One region of the Variovorax sp. HJSM1_2 genome, then DNA from elsewhere that is predicted to be linked to it. Evidence: predicted binding sites of a transcription regulator. Region 1 holds the regulator's gene; each other region holds the start of a gene.
The links. Region 1 encodes HrcA, which represses chaperone genes, less so after heat shock. Its sites were predicted from a motif close to TTAGCACTCNNNNNNNNNGAGTGCTAA; they were not measured.

Region 2: ACFQ95_RS06495 (co-chaperone GroES) is a predicted target of HrcA. The motif match lies at 1,551-1,577, and genes of this name have one in related genera.
Region 3: rpoH (RNA polymerase sigma factor RpoH) is a predicted target of HrcA. The motif match lies at 1,831-1,857, and genes of this name have one in related genera.

What each region holds. Positions count from the first base shown of each region.
Region 1 is NZ_JBMOXA010000008.1:48,273-51,531, forward strand. It holds gene recN (DNA repair protein RecN) at 1-221, opposite strand, end outside; gene ACFQ95_RS10795 (NAD kinase) at 224-1,120, opposite strand; gene hrcA (heat-inducible transcriptional repressor HrcA) at 1,268-2,272, shown strand; gene ACFQ95_RS10805 (TonB-dependent receptor) at 2,630-3,259, shown strand, end outside.
Region 2 is NZ_JBMOXA010000004.1:202,371-205,629, reverse strand. It holds gene groL (chaperonin GroEL) at 1-1,052, opposite strand, end outside; gene ACFQ95_RS06495 (co-chaperone GroES) at 1,175-1,465, opposite strand; gene ACFQ95_RS06490 (surface-adhesin E family protein) at 1,903-2,370, opposite strand; gene ACFQ95_RS06485 (LLM class flavin-dependent oxidoreductase) at 2,522-3,259, opposite strand, start outside.
Region 3 is NZ_JBMOXA010000005.1:203,766-207,024, forward strand. It holds gene ACFQ95_RS07815 (Bug family tripartite tricarboxylate transporter substrate binding protein) at 1-710, opposite strand, end outside; gene rpoH (RNA polymerase sigma factor RpoH) at 870-1,802, opposite strand; gene ACFQ95_RS07825 (hypothetical protein) at 2,260-2,418, opposite strand; gene ACFQ95_RS07830 (Lrp/AsnC family transcriptional regulator) at 2,686-3,171, opposite strand.

The DNA of each region.
Region 1 (3,259 bases):
TTATCGGTGTTGTCGAACTCCACGCTGATGTCGGCCCGGCTGGCGCCTTCGCGCACCACGCCGGCGTCGGCGCGGCTGCCCAGGGCCAATTGCAGTGCGTCGATCAGAATGGATTTGCCCGCGCCGGTTTCACCGGTGAGCACACTGAAGCCGGCCGACAGGTCCAGCTCCAGTTCGCGCACGATCACAAAGTCGCGCAGGGTGATGCGTTTCAGCGGCATGCTCAGGAGCCTCTCTCGTTCCAATGCAGTTTTTTACGTAGCGTGTCGAAGTAGCTCCAGCCGCGCGGATGCAGAAAACGCACGCGGTGCTGCGAGCGGCGCACCGAAATGCGGTCGCCCAACTGCAGTGAAGCCAGTGACTGCATGTCAAAGTTGGCGCTGGCGTCGCGCCCGGCCACCAGTTCAATCACGATCTCGCCCGCATCGGCCAGCACGAACGGCCGGTTCGACAAGGTGTGCGGCGCAATCGGCACCAATACCCAGCCCGGGATGGACGGGTGCATCAGCGGGCCGCCAGCCGACAAGGCGTAGGCAGTGGAGCCGGTGGGGGTGGAGATGATCAAGCCGTCGGCGCGCTGGTTGGAAACCGGCAGGCCGTCGACCTCAATGCGCAGTTCCACCATGCCGGATGTGGCGCCACGGTTCACCACCACGTCGTTCAGCGCGCGCGCGTCGAAGACACACGCGCCTTGGCGCATCACCCGCGCGTGCATCATGCTGCGGTGGTCTTCTTCATATGCGCCTTGCAGCATAGACTCCAGCGCGGTCTGGTAACTTTCGATCGGGATGTCGGTGATGAAGCCCAGCCGCCCCTGGTTGATGCCAATCAGCGGCACGCCGTATTGGGCCAGCAGCCGCCCTATGCCCAGCATGGTGCCGTCGCCACCGACCACCAGGCCGAGGTCGCATTCGTTGCCAATGGTGGCGATGTCCATCGCAGGGTAACCCGCCAGGCCGGTGTTTTGTATGGTTTCGCGTTCCACCACCACGGTGCAGCCCTGGTCGGTGAGAAAGCCTGCAATTTCTTCCAGCGCCTTGCGCGAAGCGGCGGTGCCCATGCCCGATCCCGGGGCGTGGTATTTGCCAAACAGCGCAACGTGACGGAATTTAGAGTTCATTTTGAAATTACATCATTAATTTGTGGCCTTGGCGTGAGCGTGCGTCGACAAGATGCAGGCCGCGGGGCCATGCGGCATGACCTTGCGTAAAGCTGAATCTTCGAGATACGGTGTCGTACAAGGGCCACAAAATCGTAGAATGATTCGATGCTGGATGATCGTGCGAAGTTGTTGCTCAAAGCGCTGGTGGAACGCTATATCGCGGACGGTCAGCCTATTGGGTCGCGCACCTTGTCCCGGGCTTCGGGTCTGGAGCTGTCGCCGGCCACCATTCGCAACGTCATGTCCGATCTGGAGGAACTGGGGCTGATTGCCAGCCCGCATACTTCGGCCGGGCGCATTCCCACCTCCAAAGGTTATAGGCTGTTTGTCGACACCATGCTGACGACGCAGCGTGAAACCCTGCAGCCGCCGCAACTGGTGGCCGAGCAGCCGCAGAAGGTGATTGCCAACGCGGCCAACCTGCTGTCGAATCTTTCGCAGTTTGTTGGTGTGGTGATGGCGCCGCGCCGCACATCGGTCTTTAGGCACATCGAGTTTTTGCGTCTGTCCGAGCGGCGCCTGCTGGTGATCATCGTCTCGCCCGATGGCGACGTGCAAAACCGCGTGTTGTTCACCGAAACCGATTTCACCCAGTCGCAACTCATTGAAGCTTCCAATTACCTGAACGCGGAGTACGCCGGCTTGGCGATGGAGCAGGTGCGCGAGCGAATCAAGAGCGAGGTCGAAGGCCTGCGCTCGGAAATCGCCGCCTTGATGCAAGCGGCTGTGCACGTGAGCTCGGAAGCCTTGACCGAAGGTGATGGAGAAGTTGTCATTTCGGGTGAGCGCAATTTGTTGTCGGTGAGCGATTTCGCCAGCGACATGGGGCAGTTGCGCCGTGCATTTGATCTGTTTGAGCAAAAAACCCAGTTGATGCGTTTGCTGGACAGTTCCAGCCAAGCTCCGGGTGTGCGCATCTACATTGGCGGCGAGAGCCAAGTGGTGCCGATTGAAGAACTCTCCATCGTGAGTGCGCCTTACGCCGTGGACGGGCATGTGGTGGGCACGCTGGGTGTGATAGGCCCGACACGTATGGCTTACGACCGCATGATCCAAATTGTCGATATCACTTCCAAGCTGGTCAGCAACGCGCTGAGCCATAGCAAATAAGCCTAGGCCCCGCCATGGGGCGAACCGGGCTAAAACAGCCTTTACGCACCGATATTTCTGCTCAGGTGGGCGGCAAGAGTATGTCGTGCCCATGAATTTTGTTGCATAAATACAAATCTGCGTATCCGAATGATATTGATTCGCAGTAGCGAATTTACAATTCCGGTCGAATTTTCGTGTGGGGGAAGAGGTGCGCGCATTGCTCGGGGCTCCAACTCATTTCTGCTTTTTCAACCTTGGGTTGGATTCATTTCGGAGGCCAGATTGGCTCATAACAACATGCGCATTAGTCGCAAAAAATCGAATTTCAAGGCTGCACGCCCATCCGCGGGCGCAGCGCAAACGACAACTTCCGGCATGACCACGGCTGACATTGGCAAGCTGCCAATGGGCGCCCTGATGCTGGCTGCATCTGTCAGCGGTTGGGCGCAATCTGCCGACGCGACCAAGAGCCTGAGCACGGTGACGGTGACGGAAAAGGCCGAGCAGCAGCAAGGCAAGGATGCACTGCAAACCAAGAAAACCACCATCGGCAAGGGCACGCAAGACATTCGCGACATCCCCCAGTCGATCAACGTGGTGACCGAGCGCCTGCTCGACGAAAAACGCATCGACAACCTGAATGACGCGCTGCGCTTGACCGCCGGTGTGACCTTCTCGGCCGCTGAAAACGGCACGATGCAAGACATCTTCATCCGTGGCTTCTCGGTGGCTCAGGTGGGCGACTTGCTGATCGACGGCATGAAGGATCCTTCGCTGTACGAACGCGAAACCTTCAACCTGGACCGCATCGAAGTGATGCGCGGCTCGGCCTCCATGATCTTCGGTCGTGGCTCCACGGGTGGCGTGGTGAACCAGGTGAACAAGAAGCCGCTTGCCGTGAACCAGAACGATGTGGACTTCACCATCGGAACCGACGGCTTTCGCCGCTCCACGGGTGACTTCAATATCGTCACTGGCGAAGATGCTGCCTTGCGCTTGAATGTG
Region 2 (3,259 bases), on a different contig from region 1:
ACGCGCACTTGCTTGACGCGGGCTTCGATGTCAGCAGCGGCGCCGGAGCCGTCGATGATGATGGTGTTTTCCTTGCCCACTTCGATGCGCTTGGCTTGGCCGAGGTCGGCCAGCGTCACTTTTTCCAGGGTCAGACCGATTTCTTCTGCGATGACCTTGCCGCCCGTCAGGATGGCGATGTCTTCCAGCATGGCCTTGCGGCGATCGCCGAAGCCAGGAGCCTTGACAGCCACAACCTTCAAGATGCCACGGATCGTGTTCACGACCAAGGTAGCCAGGGCTTCGCCTTCGACTTCTTCAGCAATGATCAGCAGAGGGCGGCCAGCCTTGGCGACTTGTTCCAGGGTAGGCAACAGGTCACGGATGTTGCTGATCTTCTTGTCGAACAGCAGCACGAAGGGGTTGTCCAGAATGGCGGATTGCTTTTCTGGGTTGTTGATGAAGTAGGGCGACAGGTAGCCGCGGTCGAATTGCATGCCTTCGACGACGTCGAGTTCGGATTCCAGCGACTTGCCGTCTTCAACGGTAATCACGCCTTCCTTGCCAACCTTGTCCATGGCGTCAGCGATCAGCTTGCCGATGGTTTCGTCGCTGTTGGCCGAGATCGAGCCAACTTGAGCGATTTCCTTGGAGGTGGTGGTGGGCTTGGAAGCCTTCTTCAGCTCTTCAACCAGGGCCGTCACAGCCTTGTCGATACCGCGCTTCAGATCCATTGGGTTGATGCCAGCGGCAACGTACTTGAAGCCTTCGCGCACGATGGCTTGGGCCAGCACGGTTGCGGTCGTGGTGCCGTCACCAGCGTTGTCGCTGGTCTTGGAGGCCACTTCCTTCACGAGCTGGGCGCCCATGTTCTGCAGCTTGTCCTTGAGTTCGATTTCCTTGGCGACGGACACACCGTCCTTGGTCACCGTAGGGGCGCCGAACGAACGTTCCAGAACCACGTTGCGACCCTTGGGGCCCAGGGTCACTTTAACGGCGTTGGCCAGAATGTTCACGCCTTCGATCATGCGTGCGCGGGCTTCACCGCCGAAGACTACGTCTTTTGCTGCCATGTTGAATTCTCCAGAAATCTAAAAAATGGGGGATGAGGGCTTTTGTCTACGGCCGGGGCTTTGCCCCTTGACTTCGCATGAGCGAAGTCAGCCTTCGACGGAAGTAAATCGCTGGTGGCGAATTACTTCTCGACAACTGCGAACAGGTCGTCTTCCTTCATGACGAGCAACTCGTCGCCGCCAACCTTGACGGTTTGGCCGCTGTACTTGCCGAACAGGACGCGGTCGCCAACCTTGACGGTCAGTGCGGCCAGTTCGCCCTTGTCGTTACGCTTGCCTGGGCCAACGGCCAGAACTTCACCTTGATCAGGCTTTTCAGCAGCTGCGTCAGGGATCACGATGCCAGAGGCGGTCTTGGTTTCGCTGTCAACACGCTTGACGATCACGCGATCGGCCAAAGGACGAAGGTTCATTGCATCTCCTAGATTACAAACAAAGGGTTAAACATCTATCAGCCCAGCAGGCTGCTGGGCTGGCAAATTTGGTGCGGTGGCGATGTTAGCACTCCTATCGCACGAGTGCTAATAATGGATGTGAATTTGGGGATTTCAAGCTGTCGAAGTTCAAAAAAAACTGAAAACGCTGGCCTGACATCGGGCCGCAGCAAGCTTGACGCAGCCCAGCAGGCTGCGCGACGATGGCCGTCTGCTAAGCTTTCTGAGTGTCTTCACTACATCCACCGAGAGAGAGAAAATGAGTGCGCGAAGAAGAAAACATGCCATTGCCCTGCATATGTACCTGAGGATTTATGGTCCCCTGTCCTGGAAGGAATGGGTCGCGCGGGAGGCTGCCGGTTCGCCCATCGTCGGCTAAGACCGTGACGACTGGGTGACGGTTTTGTTGGGCGCGCTTAGCGCTTGGCGGCGGCCGTGCAGGCGGCGGTGAGTATGCGTTGGGTGGGGTTGGGCGTGACGTCACGGAACTCCATCCAGCGTGGCGTGCCGGTGCTGTAGTCGACGGTTTTGCTCGGCTCACCCTGCCAGTTGGGCTGGTCGTAGTAGGTCAGCTGCAGGTAACGCGCCTTGTGTTTCTCGCAATCGAACACCACAGCCGAGGTGTACGAGCGGTAGGGCACGCCGTCCCAGCTGGTGCGCTGGGTCGAACGGCTGACGCGCACGCGTTTTGTGCGTGGCTTGCCTTCGATGTCCACGGGATCGACCTGTATGGTGTTCACGCTGGGTTCGTCCGGGTCGCCCATGATGGTGAACCAGATAGGCGTGGTCGCGGGTGAGGTCGCTGCTGCCGGACTTTGCGCCTGGGCACTAATTAAGCCGCACCAGACCAGGGATGCGACGAGCACAATTTTTCGCAAGTTCATGAAGCGGTTGTGTAAAGCGTTGCATGCCGAACGACCGTCTGCATAAAGTCAAGCTGCTGCAGGGCAGCGCAAACAAATCGGCCCGTGACGCCAGCAGTTTGCAGCGTAACAGGCCTCTATTGTAGGCTTAATCAGCGCAAGATGCTACTTTTTAGATAGCAAGAGGCGCTTCTTCGGGTGCAGCTGCCGCAAACTGGTTCGGTGGTATCTGCAGGCCCAAGGTGTCGCGTAGGGTCGTGCCGGGGTAGGCCTTGCGAAACGCGCCACGCTGCTGCAACAGCGGCACCACCTTTTCCAGGAAGTCGTTGGCGCCCAGCGGCATGATGGCCGGCAGCACCACAAAGCCGTCGCAGGCGCGGGCCTCAAACCAGGTGATGAGCTGCTCGGCCACCTCTTCGGCCGTGCCTAGGGGCGCGAAGAATGACAGGCTCTGGGCGTACCAGACACCGAGTTGGGCCAGGGTCAGCTTTTCGTCCTGCGCCTTTTTCAGCACCGCCTGAAAACGCCCCTTGCTGCCGGTGATGCGAGCGGCAATGTCGGGTACCGGCGCATGCAGCTCGTACTGCGCCAGGTCGTGGTTCATGCTGGCTGACATGAAGCTCAGCGCGGCCTGGGGCAGAAGCTTTTCATTCAGCTCGCGCTGCAGGTCCAGCGCGTCCTGCCGCGTGTGGCCAACAATCGGCACGATGCCGGGCAGTACCTTCAGGCTGTTGGCACTGCGGCCCACGGTTTCCAGTTGCTGCTTGAAGCGTGCATAGAAATCGCGCGCTTTCTCCAGCGTGGGTTGCACCGCAAAAATGACCTCGGCCTGCTCCAAGGCCGTGCGCTCAAAGTTGCTCGACACGCCGGCCTGGATCTGCACCGGGTGACCCTGGGGCGGGCGCGGCAC
Region 3 (3,259 bases), on a different contig from region 1:
GCCGGCGGCAGCATGGCAATTTCAATCTGCCCGCCCAGCATGCTGTTGAACACCTGTGCGTAGCCCGGGAAGGGAATGTGCACCGGGTTGATGCCGCTCTTGAGCTTGAGCAACTCCATGCCCAGGTGGCCCACCGTGCCCACGCCCGGCGTGCCGTAGCTCCACTTGTCGCCGGCATTGCGCGCGGCCACAAAGAAGTCGGTTGACGAGGCGTTCGCGCCGCCACCCACGTTCACCGGCGCGGCCAGCACCAGCGGCGCCGTGCCAATGAGCGAGATCGGGGCCAGGTCTTTGATGGGGTCGTAAGGCACCTTGGGGTTGAGCAACTTGGCAATCGTCATGTTGCCGTTGATCATCAAACCTATGGTGTGTTGGTCAGTGGCCTTGGCCACCACGTCCGCGCCGATGTTGCCACCCGCACCAACCTTGTTTTCCACGATCACCGGCTGGCCCAGGGCCTTGGCCAAGGGTTCGGCAATGGCGCGCGCCGTCAGGTCGGGTGACGAGCCGGCAGGAAAGCCGACCACGATCTTCAGCGGTTGGCTGGGCCAGCCGGCGGCGTTGTCGGCCGGGGCGGCGGCGGGCGCGGCCTGTGCCGACAGCCAGGGCGCCGCAACCACGCTGGCCACTGCGGTGGCGATGGCAGCGCGGCGTAGACGTGATGTGGATGGGCTATTGCGTTTGCTTGGGCGGGATGGGCGAGTGGTCATCTGGTTGTCCTCATTCTTGTGGTGCGGCACTGGCCGAAATCGTCATGAAAGCGCAAACAACAACGCCAGCGGCTTGCGCTGGCGTGGTGGTGGAAACCTGAACGTTTCAGAAAAAAGGCGCCGGGTGAGCGGCGCCTGTCTATTAAATGAACCAGTGCGTCAGGCGTAGTATGCCAGCGCCTTTTTCATCTTCTTCATGGCGGCCGATTCAATCTGGCGAATCCGCTCGGCACTCACACCGTAATCGGCGGCCAGCTCGTGCAGCGTCATGCCGCCAGAACCGTCGTCGTTGACCTTCAACCAGCGCTCTTCGACGATGCGGCGGCTGCGTGGATCGAGTTCGCTCAGTGCGGTGCTGATACCGTCGCTGGCGAGTGCGTCACGCTGACGCGCTTCGAGTTGGGCCGTAGGCTCCTGGTGTGTATCGGCCAGGTAGGCGATGGGGCCGTAGCTGTCTTCCCCGTCTTCGGATGGACCGGGGTCGAGCATCACGTCACCGCCCGACAGGCGGGTTTCCATCTCGATGACTTCTTCACGCTTGACGTTGAGCTGCTCGGCCATCGAGTTGATTTCGCCTTCGCTCAGCGTGTCGCGGTGTGTGCCATCAGCGGCATCGGCCTTGAAACCTTGCTTCATGGACCGCAGATTGAAGAACAGCTTGCGTTGGGACTTGGTGGTCGCCACCTTGACCATGCGCCAGTTCTTCAAGATGTATTCGTGGATCTCGGCCTTGATCCAGTGCATGGCGTAGCTCACCATACGCACGCCCTGGTCGGGGTCGAAACGTTTGACGGCCTTCATCAAGCCAACATTGCCTTCTTGGATCAGGTCACCGTGTGGCAGGCCATAGCCCAGATATTGGCGGGCGATGGACACCACCAGGCGCAGGTGCGAAAGCACCAGCTTTCCTGCGGCATCCACATCACCGTCGTTCTTCAACTGGCGGGCGTACTGCTGCTCTTGCTCCAGGGTGAGCATGGGCATGTGGTTGACGGCCGAAATATAGGCGTCAAGATTGCCCAGGGACGGTACAAGCGTCCAAGGATTTGCAGAAGTCAGTGCCGGTGCCATGGTTCCAGTTTGAATGTTCATACCAGATTCCCTTTCTCAGAACGAAATATTAGCACTCTATGGAGTTGAGTGCTAACGCGGAAGTTCCATATCTCTCTATGGAGTTGATAGCTTTTGTTTGGGATGCGCTTTAGACCCGGCAGAACCCGCAATCCAGGTATCAGCCTTAGACCTGTGCTGGGGCTTCGCGCTTTCTTTAAGTTATTGATGCATAAAGGATTTTTCGAGCTGCCCTACTCAGGTTGCGTAAGGTTTGATCCTGCTTCTGAGAAAAGATTGTTCGATTTTTCGAAACGCTGTTATTCCTTGGAAGCGACCTCGGCGCGACGCTTTTCCACCCTAAAAATGGTGCGGAGATAGCGCCTTGCCAGGCTGATGGCGCATAGGATGGCGGCTAACCGTTAGGCTGTATTGGTTCAAACAAGTGTCTGGTGCCGAAAAGACCGGGCGCCGTGGGGTACGGGCTGGCCGTGTTTAGTCAGCTGGCGGAGCGCGATACGTCCGTGGTGTGTAAGGCCGACAGTGCGGCGCCGTCGTGGCCCCACCATGTGCGCAGGTCATCAAAGGTCACGCGGCAACCGGTGCAACGGTAGAGGCCAGTGGGCGTGAGCGCACCGGTGCTGTCTCGGTCAATCACGGGGCGGTAGCTGGTAGCGCCGCAATGGCCACATTTGTATATGGTTTTGTACTGCATGGTTTAGCAGTACTGTAAGGGCACACAGGTGTTTCGGTCTGGAACAGTGTGTAACAACCAAGCAAAGATCAGGGCTTACCCGTAAAAAATCCTTGCCTTGAGAGGCCAGATGGGCTGCCTATTCCATGCCAAATACGGCCAATGTTGTGATCCAACGGCTTGGGCTTACTATCAAAAAGTAAGCCAGCCAAGCCTTGGTCGCACTTGGCGTCAGACCGGTAGCGGAATACTCGGCTGGAACTTGCTGCGCTTCAAGCTGAAGAAGGCTTTTACATTGCGCACATTGGCGTCGCTGGTGAAGAGGCGCTGGGCCAGCGCGAGGTAATCCGGCATGTCGCGCGCAAAAACGATAAGGCAAAAGTCTGGACCCGGCGACACCCGGTAACACTGCTGCACCGCAATGTCGTCGGCCACGCGAGCCTCAAACCCATCCAGGGATTCTGCGTCTTGCCGGTCAAGCGTGATCTCCACAATCGCCGTCAGCCCGTAGCCCAGGCTTGGCGCCAATCGCTCCGGGTTCAGCACGGCAATTTGCCGCTCAATCAGGCCCGCATCCAGCAATCGCTTCACGCGTCGCAAGCAGGTCGGTGGCGAAACGTGGATTTGCTCGGCCAGGGCTTGGTTGCTCAACGAGGCATCACGCTGTAGCTGCTCCAGCAAGCGAAAGTCCGTGGCATCTAATTCAATTTCTTTCATTTAAATGAAAATATAAACCAAAAATTTCACATGACTACATTGGTGAAATTTTTAGACTTTTATTGTGAAATTTTGAACGCATATGTCA